One region of the Lelliottia jeotgali genome, then DNA from elsewhere that is predicted to be linked to it. Evidence: predicted binding sites of a transcription regulator. Region 1 holds the regulator's gene; the other holds the start of a gene.
The links. Region 1 encodes PurR, which represses purine synthesis genes. Its sites were predicted from a motif close to CANGCAAACGTTTGCNTG; they were not measured.
Positions count from the first base shown of each region.

Region 2: the regulator PurR is predicted to act here: its motif matches at 1,861-1,878, upstream of galS (HTH-type transcriptional regulator GalS).

Region 1 covers NZ_JAENMQ010000001.1:29,110-33,247, forward strand. The annotation lists gene punR (DNA-binding transcriptional activator PunR) at 1-630, shown strand, start outside; gene purR (HTH-type transcriptional repressor PurR) at 649-1,674, opposite strand; gene cydH (cytochrome bd-I oxidase subunit CydH) at 1,971-2,060, shown strand; gene JBO43_RS00165 (MFS transporter) at 2,223-3,389, shown strand; gene sodB (superoxide dismutase [Fe]) at 3,428-4,009, opposite strand; gene JBO43_RS00175 (C40 family peptidase) at 4,131-4,138, opposite strand, start outside.
Region 2 covers NZ_JAENMQ010000001.1:1,012,984-1,017,121, reverse strand. The annotation lists gene folE (GTP cyclohydrolase I FolE) at 1-657, shown strand, start outside; gene yeiB (DUF418 domain-containing protein YeiB) at 674-1,831, shown strand; gene galS (HTH-type transcriptional regulator GalS) at 1,987-3,009, shown strand; gene mglB (galactose/glucose ABC transporter substrate-binding protein MglB) at 3,305-4,138, shown strand, end outside.

The DNA of each region.
Region 1 (4,138 bases):
GCCATTGCGGTGGATAACATCGTCAAACCCGAACGCACGCGCCAGATGGTGGTCGATTTCTATCGCCACTTTTCAGACGTTGAGCTGCGCGTGTCGCAGGAGGTGTTCAACGGCGTGTGGGATGCGCTGTCGGACGGCAGGGTAGAGATGGCCATCGGCGCAACGCAGGCGATCCCGGTGGGTGGACGCTATGCGTTTCGGGATATGGGGGCGTTGAGCTGGACCTGCGTCGTCGCCCGCGATCATCCTCTCGCCGCGATAGAAGGGCCGCTGAGCGATGACACGTTGCGCAACTGGCCGTCGCTGGTGCTGGAAGATACGTCGCGATCGCTGCCGAAACGCATCACCTGGCTGCTGGATAACCAACGGCGCGTGGTGGCCCCTGACTGGGAAACCTCGGCGACCTGCCTGTCGGCTGGCTTGTGCGTCGGGATGGTGCCGGTGCATTTCGCACGTCCGCGTATAGATCGCGGCGAATGGGTGGCGTTAACCCTGGAAAACCCGTTCCCGGATGCAGCGTGTTGCCTGACCTGGCAGCAAAACGATATGTCACCGGCGCTGGAATGGCTGCTGGCCTATCTGGGAGATAGCGAAACGCTGAACAGAGAGTGGTTGAAGGAGCCGGAATAACCGGCCCCTCAGAGGCGATTAACGACGATAGTCGCGGAACGGACCGTCAGCGACGGAGCGGCGTTCAATCAGGCGCGGGTGGACTTCAATCGACTGTGACTCTTCACGTTTGCTGACGATGCGGTCCATCAGCATGTTAAAGGCGGTTTCACCCAGCGAGTCTTTCGGCTGGTGAATCGTCGTCAGCGCCGGAGTGAAGTAACGGGCGTTGCGCACGTTATCGTATCCGATTACCGAAATATCCTGCGGCACGCGTAAACCAAGCTCATCTGCTGCGCAAAGTGCGCCCATCGCCATAATATCGCCACCGATAAAGACCGCGGTTGGGCGATGTGACTGGGAGACAATCTGCTGCATCGCGCGATAGCCGGATTCCGGTTCGAAGTCGCCCTGCACGATCCAGTTTTCTGGCACCGTGATCAGCGCTTCTTCCATCGCTTTCATAAAGCCAGCCAGACGACCAGCACCAGTATTACGCTCCAGTGGGCCTGGGATCACGCCGATTTCGCGGTGACCGCGTTCAATCAGGTAACGGCCCGCCATATAGCCACCTTCAAAGGCGTTGTCGTTCACTGAATCGGTGAAATCGGCGCGGGTATCGCCCCAGTCCATGACCACCATAGGGATGTGACGATACTCTTCGAGCATCGACAGCACGGATTCCGGATATTCAGAACACATTACCAGCAGGCCATCGACGCGCTTTTGCGCCATCATCGACAGGTAAGCACGCTGTTTTTCCTGGCTGTTCCAGGCGTTACCCAGGATCAGGGTGTAGCCCTTCTGGAAACAGTTTTTCTCAACCGCTTCGATGATTTCCGCAAAATAGGCGGCTTCGCTGCTGGTCGCCAGCAGTCCGATCGATTTAGTGTGATTCACTTTCAGGCTGCGCGCTACGGCACTTGGGGAGTAGTGCAGTTCTTTGATAGCTGCCCACACGGCGTTGCGCGTCTCTTCCGCAACAAAACGTGTTTTGTTAATTACATGTGATACGGTTGTAGTGGAAACGTTTGCGCGTTTCGCCACATCTTTAATTGTTGCCATTACATGTCACTCCAGACCATATCTTAAACTCCTGAAATACTTAAAGGTAAACGTTTGCCTTCTCTCACCCTTATCTCGCAATGTGAATTGCGATACGCCGGGAAAACGACTCAAAACGTCAGGAGGGGGTCAGTGGCCGGTACGCTTATAAATTTAGCGTGGAATTTTGTCTTATCTTGATGAAAAGGGGAAGCGCAAAAACGGTTATCAGTCTAAATCCAGGAAGATTTTTGGGGTAAACTGTGTAAAAATGAGCAAGCTCACTTTTCGTGGGGTGATTAAAAGGAGAAAAATTGATGAGTGCCGATCTTAAGTTTTCGCTGACCACTACCGTTATTGTGCTGGCTTTGATTGTTGCAGCAGGTCTTACCGCAGCCCTGCACTGATTTAAACGGGGGAGAGTTCTCTCCCTCGTCTCTTCTCCCGATTGTTACTCATCCCGCAAAAATCTTTTGCTAATTTGTTAACTTCTCATTTTTTGTGATTGATGTCATGCTTTTGACATCTTAGTCCCGTGTCGCGCGATGACACGGTTTGCGGAGTTAACAATGAAAATCAACTTTCCCTTGCTGGCCCTGGCGATTGGCGCTTTTGGCATCGGCACTACCGAGTTTTCCCCGATGGGACTCCTGCCGGTGATCGCCAAAGGCGTGGACGTCTCTATTCCGGCAGCGGGTATGCTCATCAGCGCTTATGCGATAGGGGTGATGGTCGGTGCGCCGCTCATGACCTTGCTGCTCTCACATCGCGCCCGCCGCAATGCGCTGATCTTCCTGATGGCGATTTTTACCCTCGGCAACGTGCTGTCGGCGATTGCGCCGGATTACACTACGCTACTGCTGTCGCGCATTCTGACCAGCCTGAACCACGGCGCGTTCTTTGGTTTAGGGTCGGTGGTAGCCGCGAGCGTAGTGCCAAAACACAAGCAGGCTAGCGCGGTGGCGACCATGTTTATGGGCCTGACCATCGCCAACATTGGCGGCGTTCCGGCGGCGACATGGCTCGGTGAAGTGATTGGCTGGCGCATGTCTTTCCTCGCAACGGCCGGACTTGGCGTGGTGGCGATGGTCGCACTGTTATTCTCTCTGCCGAAAGGCGAGGCAGGCGAGCGCCCGGATGTGCGCAAAGAGCTGTCGGTGCTGGTGCGTCCACAGGTGCTGTCTGCTCTGTTAACGACGGTGCTCGGTGCAGGCGCGATGTTCACGCTCTACACCTATATCTCTCCGGTGCTGCATGACATTACCCATGCGACACCGCTGTTCGTTACGGGGATGCTGGTCCTGATTGGTGTCGGTTTCTCGCTGGGTAACTATCTTGGTGGCAAGCTGGCGGATCGTTCTGTGACCGGCACGCTGAAAGGATTTCTGACTCTGCTGATCGTGATTATGCTCGCCATTCCGTGGCTGGCGCGCAATGAGTTTGGTGCGGCCATTGCGATGGTGGTGTGGGGGGCTGCGACCTTCGCGGTGGTTCCACCGTTGCAGATGCGCGTGATGCGGGTGGCGCACGAAGCTCCCGGTCTGTCGTCTTCCGTGAATATCGGTGCCTTTAACCTCGGCAATGCACTTGGTGCGGCTGCGGGTGGGGCGGTGATTTCGGGCGGGCTGGGGTACAGCTTTGTTCCGGTAATGGGGGCAATTATCGCCGCACTGGGTCTGTTGCTGGTCCTGACGTCGGGGCGCAAACAGCCGGAACCCGTTAGCGTCACCGAGTAATCAAAAAACGCAGAAGGGCTGCCCCTTCTGCGTCTCAGTTATGCAGCGAAGTTTTTCGCCACAAATTCCCAGTTAACCAGTGCCCAGAAGTGCTCAAGGTAGTTCGGGCGAGCGTTACGGTAATCGATATAGTAAGCGTGCTCCCACACATCGACGGTCATCAGCGGTTTGGCGCTGGTGGTCAGTGGGGTGCCTGCGTTAGAGGTGGAAACGATAGCCAGTTTGCCATCCGCCTCTTTTACCAGCCACGTCCAGCCAGAACCGAAGTTCTTAATGGCTGCGTCAGTAAACTTCGCTTTAAAATCAGCAAAGCTGCCGAAGGCCGCATTAATCGCCGCAGCCAGTTCACCGGTCGGTTCACCGCCCGCGTTTGGCGCCAGGCAGTGCCAGTAAAACGTGTGGTTCCACACCTGAGCGGCGTTATTGAATACGCCGCCTTCAGAGCTACGCACGATCTCTTCCAGTGTTTTGCCTTCAAACGCGGTGCCTTTCACCAGGTTGTTCAGGTTTGTGACATAGGTCTGATGGTGTTTGCCGTAGTGGTATTCCAGGGTTTCCGCCGAAATGTGCGGAGCCAGGGCGTCTTTTGCATACGGTAATGCAGGTAATTCGAACGACATTGCTTCTCTCCTTATTATAGTTTGCGCATCAATAACCCTATTGAGTGCAGGGATAGAGTAGCAAATTGAAAGGGGAGGCAAAAGAGGAACTTACCCTGCTGGCGGAGCAGCAGGGCAGGGATTAGCGGA
Region 2 (4,138 bases), 980 kb from region 1:
AGTAAAGAAGCCGCTCTCGTTCATGAAGCGTTAGTCGCGCGTGGTCTTGAAACCCCGCTGCGTCCGCCCGTTAATGAACTGGACAAAGAAACACGCAAACGTCTTATTTCCGGGCACATGACCGAGATCATGCAGTTGCTGAATCTCGATCTGAGCGATGACAGCCTGATGGAAACGCCGAATCGCATTGCAAAAATGTATGTCGATGAGATTTTCTCCGGCCTGGATTACGCCAACTTCCCAAAAATCACCGTCATCGAAAACAAGATGAAGGTTGATGAAATGGTGACCGTGCGCGATATCACGCTGACCAGCACCTGCGAACATCATTTTGTGACCATCGACGGTAAAGCCACCGTGGCCTATATCCCGAAAGATACGGTGATTGGTCTGTCGAAGATCAACCGCATCGTGCAGTTCTTCGCCCAGCGTCCTCAGGTTCAGGAACGTCTGACACAGCAGATCCTGACGGCGCTGCAAACGCTGCTCGGCACCAACAATGTGGCTGTATCCATTGATGCCGTCCATTATTGCGTGAAAGCGCGTGGCGTTCGTGATGCAACCAGCGCGACCACGACTACGTCGCTGGGTGGTCTGTTTAAATCCAGCCAGAATACTCGCCAGGAGTTTCTGCGCGCCGTACGTCACCACAACTAATTACAGGGCAGGATAAATGGAGCGTAATGTCACGCTGGATTTTGTACGTGGCGTTGCCATCCTCGGTATCCTGCTGCTGAATATCGCCGCGTTTGGTCTGCCAAAAGCGGCGTATCTCAATCCTGCCTGGTATGGCGAAATCACCCGCAGCGACGCCTGGACGTGGGCGATCCTCGACCTTTTCGCACAAGTTAAATTCCTTTCTCTTTTTGCACTCCTCTTCGGCGCAGGGCTGCAGCTGCTGCTCAAACGCGGCAAGCGTTGGATCCAGTCTCGCCTGACGCTGCTCGTTTTACTCGGGTTTATCCACGGTCTGTTTTTCTGGGACGGCGATATTTTGCTGGCTTATGGATTAGTGGGTCTGATTTGCTGGCGAATGATTCGTGACGCGCACGACGTGAAAAATCTGTTCAATACCGGCGTCATTCTGTATCTCATCGGTATCGGCGTGTTGTTGCTGCTGGGGATGATTTCTGGCGGAGCGACCAATCGGTCGTGGATACCGGATGCCGCGAATCTTCAGTATGAACAGTTCTGGAAACTCAAAGGTGGTATCGAAGCCGTCAGCAATCGTGCCGATATGCTCGGCGATAACCTGATCGCGCTGGGTGCACAGTACGGCTGGCAGCTGGCCGGGATGATGCTGATGGGCGCGGCGCTGATGCGAACCGGCTGGCTGAAAGGGGAGTTTAGTCTCTCTCATTATCGCCGGACAGGGGCTGCCCTGGTGTGCATTGGCGTCGTCATTAATCTTCCCGCGGTTGTCGCGCAGTGGGTGCTGGACTGGGATTATCGCTGGTGTGCCTTCCTGCTACAGGCCCCGCGCGAGTTAAGTGCACCGTTTCAGACTATCGGCTATGCGGCGTTGATTTACGGCTTCTGGCCGCAGATGGCGCGCTTCAAGGTGGTGGCTGCCGTGGCGTGTGTGGGCCGAATGGCATTGAGCAATTACCTGCTGCAAACGCTCATTTGCACCACGCTTTTCTATCGATTCGGTCTGTTTATGAAATTCGACCGACTCCAGCTGCTGGCATTTGTTATTCCGGTCTGGGGGATAAACATGGTGTTTTCTGTTATCTGGCTGCGCTTTTTCCGCCAGGGCCCGCTGGAATGGCTGTGGCGTCAATTAACCGCACGTGCTTCAGGTGTATCATTGAGTAATACATCCAGATAACGATCTGGATCACAATCATTAACAAAACGGATGTAACCGTTTTCATCTGTGTGACCTTCTTCACGTAGTCCCCTCTTCGTCACTGCCAGAATAGCCTCCTTGCTAAACACAGGGGGTGTCTGTGAGTTGCTGCAATCCATATAAGGATGGTGAATATGATCACCATTCGTGACGTAGCCCGCATCGCGGGTGTTTCTGTCGCCACTGTCTCCCGCGTACTGAACAACAGCGCGCTGGTGAGTCCTGAAACTCGTGAAACTGTGATGAAGGCGGTGACGCAACTCGGCTATCGCCCGAATGCTAACGCCCAGGCTCTCGCCACCCAGGTGAGTGACACCATTGGCGTGGTGGTGATGGACGTGTCAGATGCCTTTTTTGGTGCGCTGGTCAAAGCCGTGGACGTTGTCGCCCAGCAGCACCATAAATATGTGCTGATCGGTAACAGCTATCACGAGGCTGAAAAAGAGCGTCATGCCATTGAGGTGCTGATTCGCCAGCGATGTAACGCCCTGATCGTCCATTCAAAAGCGCTCAGCGATGAGGAGTTGGCTGGGTTTATGGATCAAATCCCCGGGATGGTGCTCATCAACCGTGTGGTGCCGGGCTACGCCCATCGCTGCGTGACGCTGGATAACGTCAGCGGGGCGATGATGGCGACGCGTATGTTGCTCAATAACGGCCATCAGCGCATCGGCTATCTGGCGTCCAGCCATCATATTGAAGATGACGATATGCGCCGGGAAGGGTGGCAAAATGCTCTGAAAGAAGCCGGAATTACGCCCGCTGACAGCTGGATTGGCACTGGATCGCCTGATATGCCGGGAGGGGAGGCCGCAATGGTTGAACTGCTCGGACGTAACCTGCAACTGACCGCCGTCTTTGCCTACAATGACAGCATGGCTGCAGGTGCGTTGACCGCCCTGAAAGACAACGGCATTGCCGTGCCGCAGCATCTGTCATTGATTGGTTTCGATGATATCCCGATTGCCCGTTACACCGACCCGCAGCTTACCACCGTGCGTTACCCGATTGCGTCAATGGCTCGCCTGGCCACTGAACTGGCGTTACAAGGGGCCGCAGGACAGCAGGATCTCAGCGCAACACACTGTTTCATGCCGACTTTAGTGCGTCGCCATTCGGTTGCTATTCGGCAAATTGTGGCTCCGATCACTAACTGATTATGTTGGATGATGTAACCGTTTTCAATCTGTGAGTAAATTCACAGTATCTTAACAAGCCGCTGACTATGATGTCAGCGTTTTAGGGACTGAAACGCTATGTAACGGTGATTAATCACTTTCACTATAGCCAAAGTGCCACAAACAACCAATAAAACGCATTACTGGAGCGTTACCGAACACGGAAGATAGAAATTTTATAAGTGAACTTCGGCTGTCAGTAACGTTTTCTTAACATCTGCCCGCCGACCGTTATTCACAAGAACTACCCTGCATAAAAAAAACCGGAGATACCATGAATAAGAAGGTTTTGACTCTGTCTGCTGTTATGGCAAGCATGCTTTTTGGTGCGGCTGCGCACGCTGCGGATACCCGTATTGGTGTGACAATCTATAAATACGACGACAACTTCATGTCTGTTGTGCGTAAAGCTATCGAGAAAGATGCTAAAGCAGCGCCAGATGTTCAGCTGCTGATGAATGACTCCCAGAACGACCAGTCCAAACAGAACGACCAGATCGACGTTCTGCTGGCGAAAGGTGTGAAAGCCCTGGCCATTAACCTGGTTGACCCGGCTGCAGCAGGTACAGTGATTGAGAAAGCGCGTGGCCAGAATGTGCCAATCGTATTCTTCAACAAAGAGCCATCCCGCAAAGCGCTGGACAGCTATGACAAAGCCTTCTACGTCGGTACTGATTCCAAAGAGTCCGGTATTATCCAGGGCGATCTGATCGCAAAACACTGGGCTGCTAACCCGAACTGGGACCTGAACAAAGACGGTCAGATTCAGTTCGTGCTGCTGAAAGGCGAGCCGGGCCATCCGGATGCTGAAGCGCGTACCACATATGTTATCAAAGAGTTGAACGACAAAGGTCTGAAAACCCAGCAGCTGGCATTAGACACTGCAATGTGGGATACCGCTCAGGCGAAAGATAAGATGGACGCATGGCTGTCTGGCCCGAATGCTAACAAAATCGAAGTGGTTATCGCCAACAACGATGCGATGGCAATGGGTGCAGTTGAAGCGCTGAAAGCACACAATAAATCCTCTATTCCGGTCTTCGGCGTGGATGCACTGCCAGAAGCGCTGGCACTGGTTAAATCTGGCGCAATGGCCGGTACCGTGCTG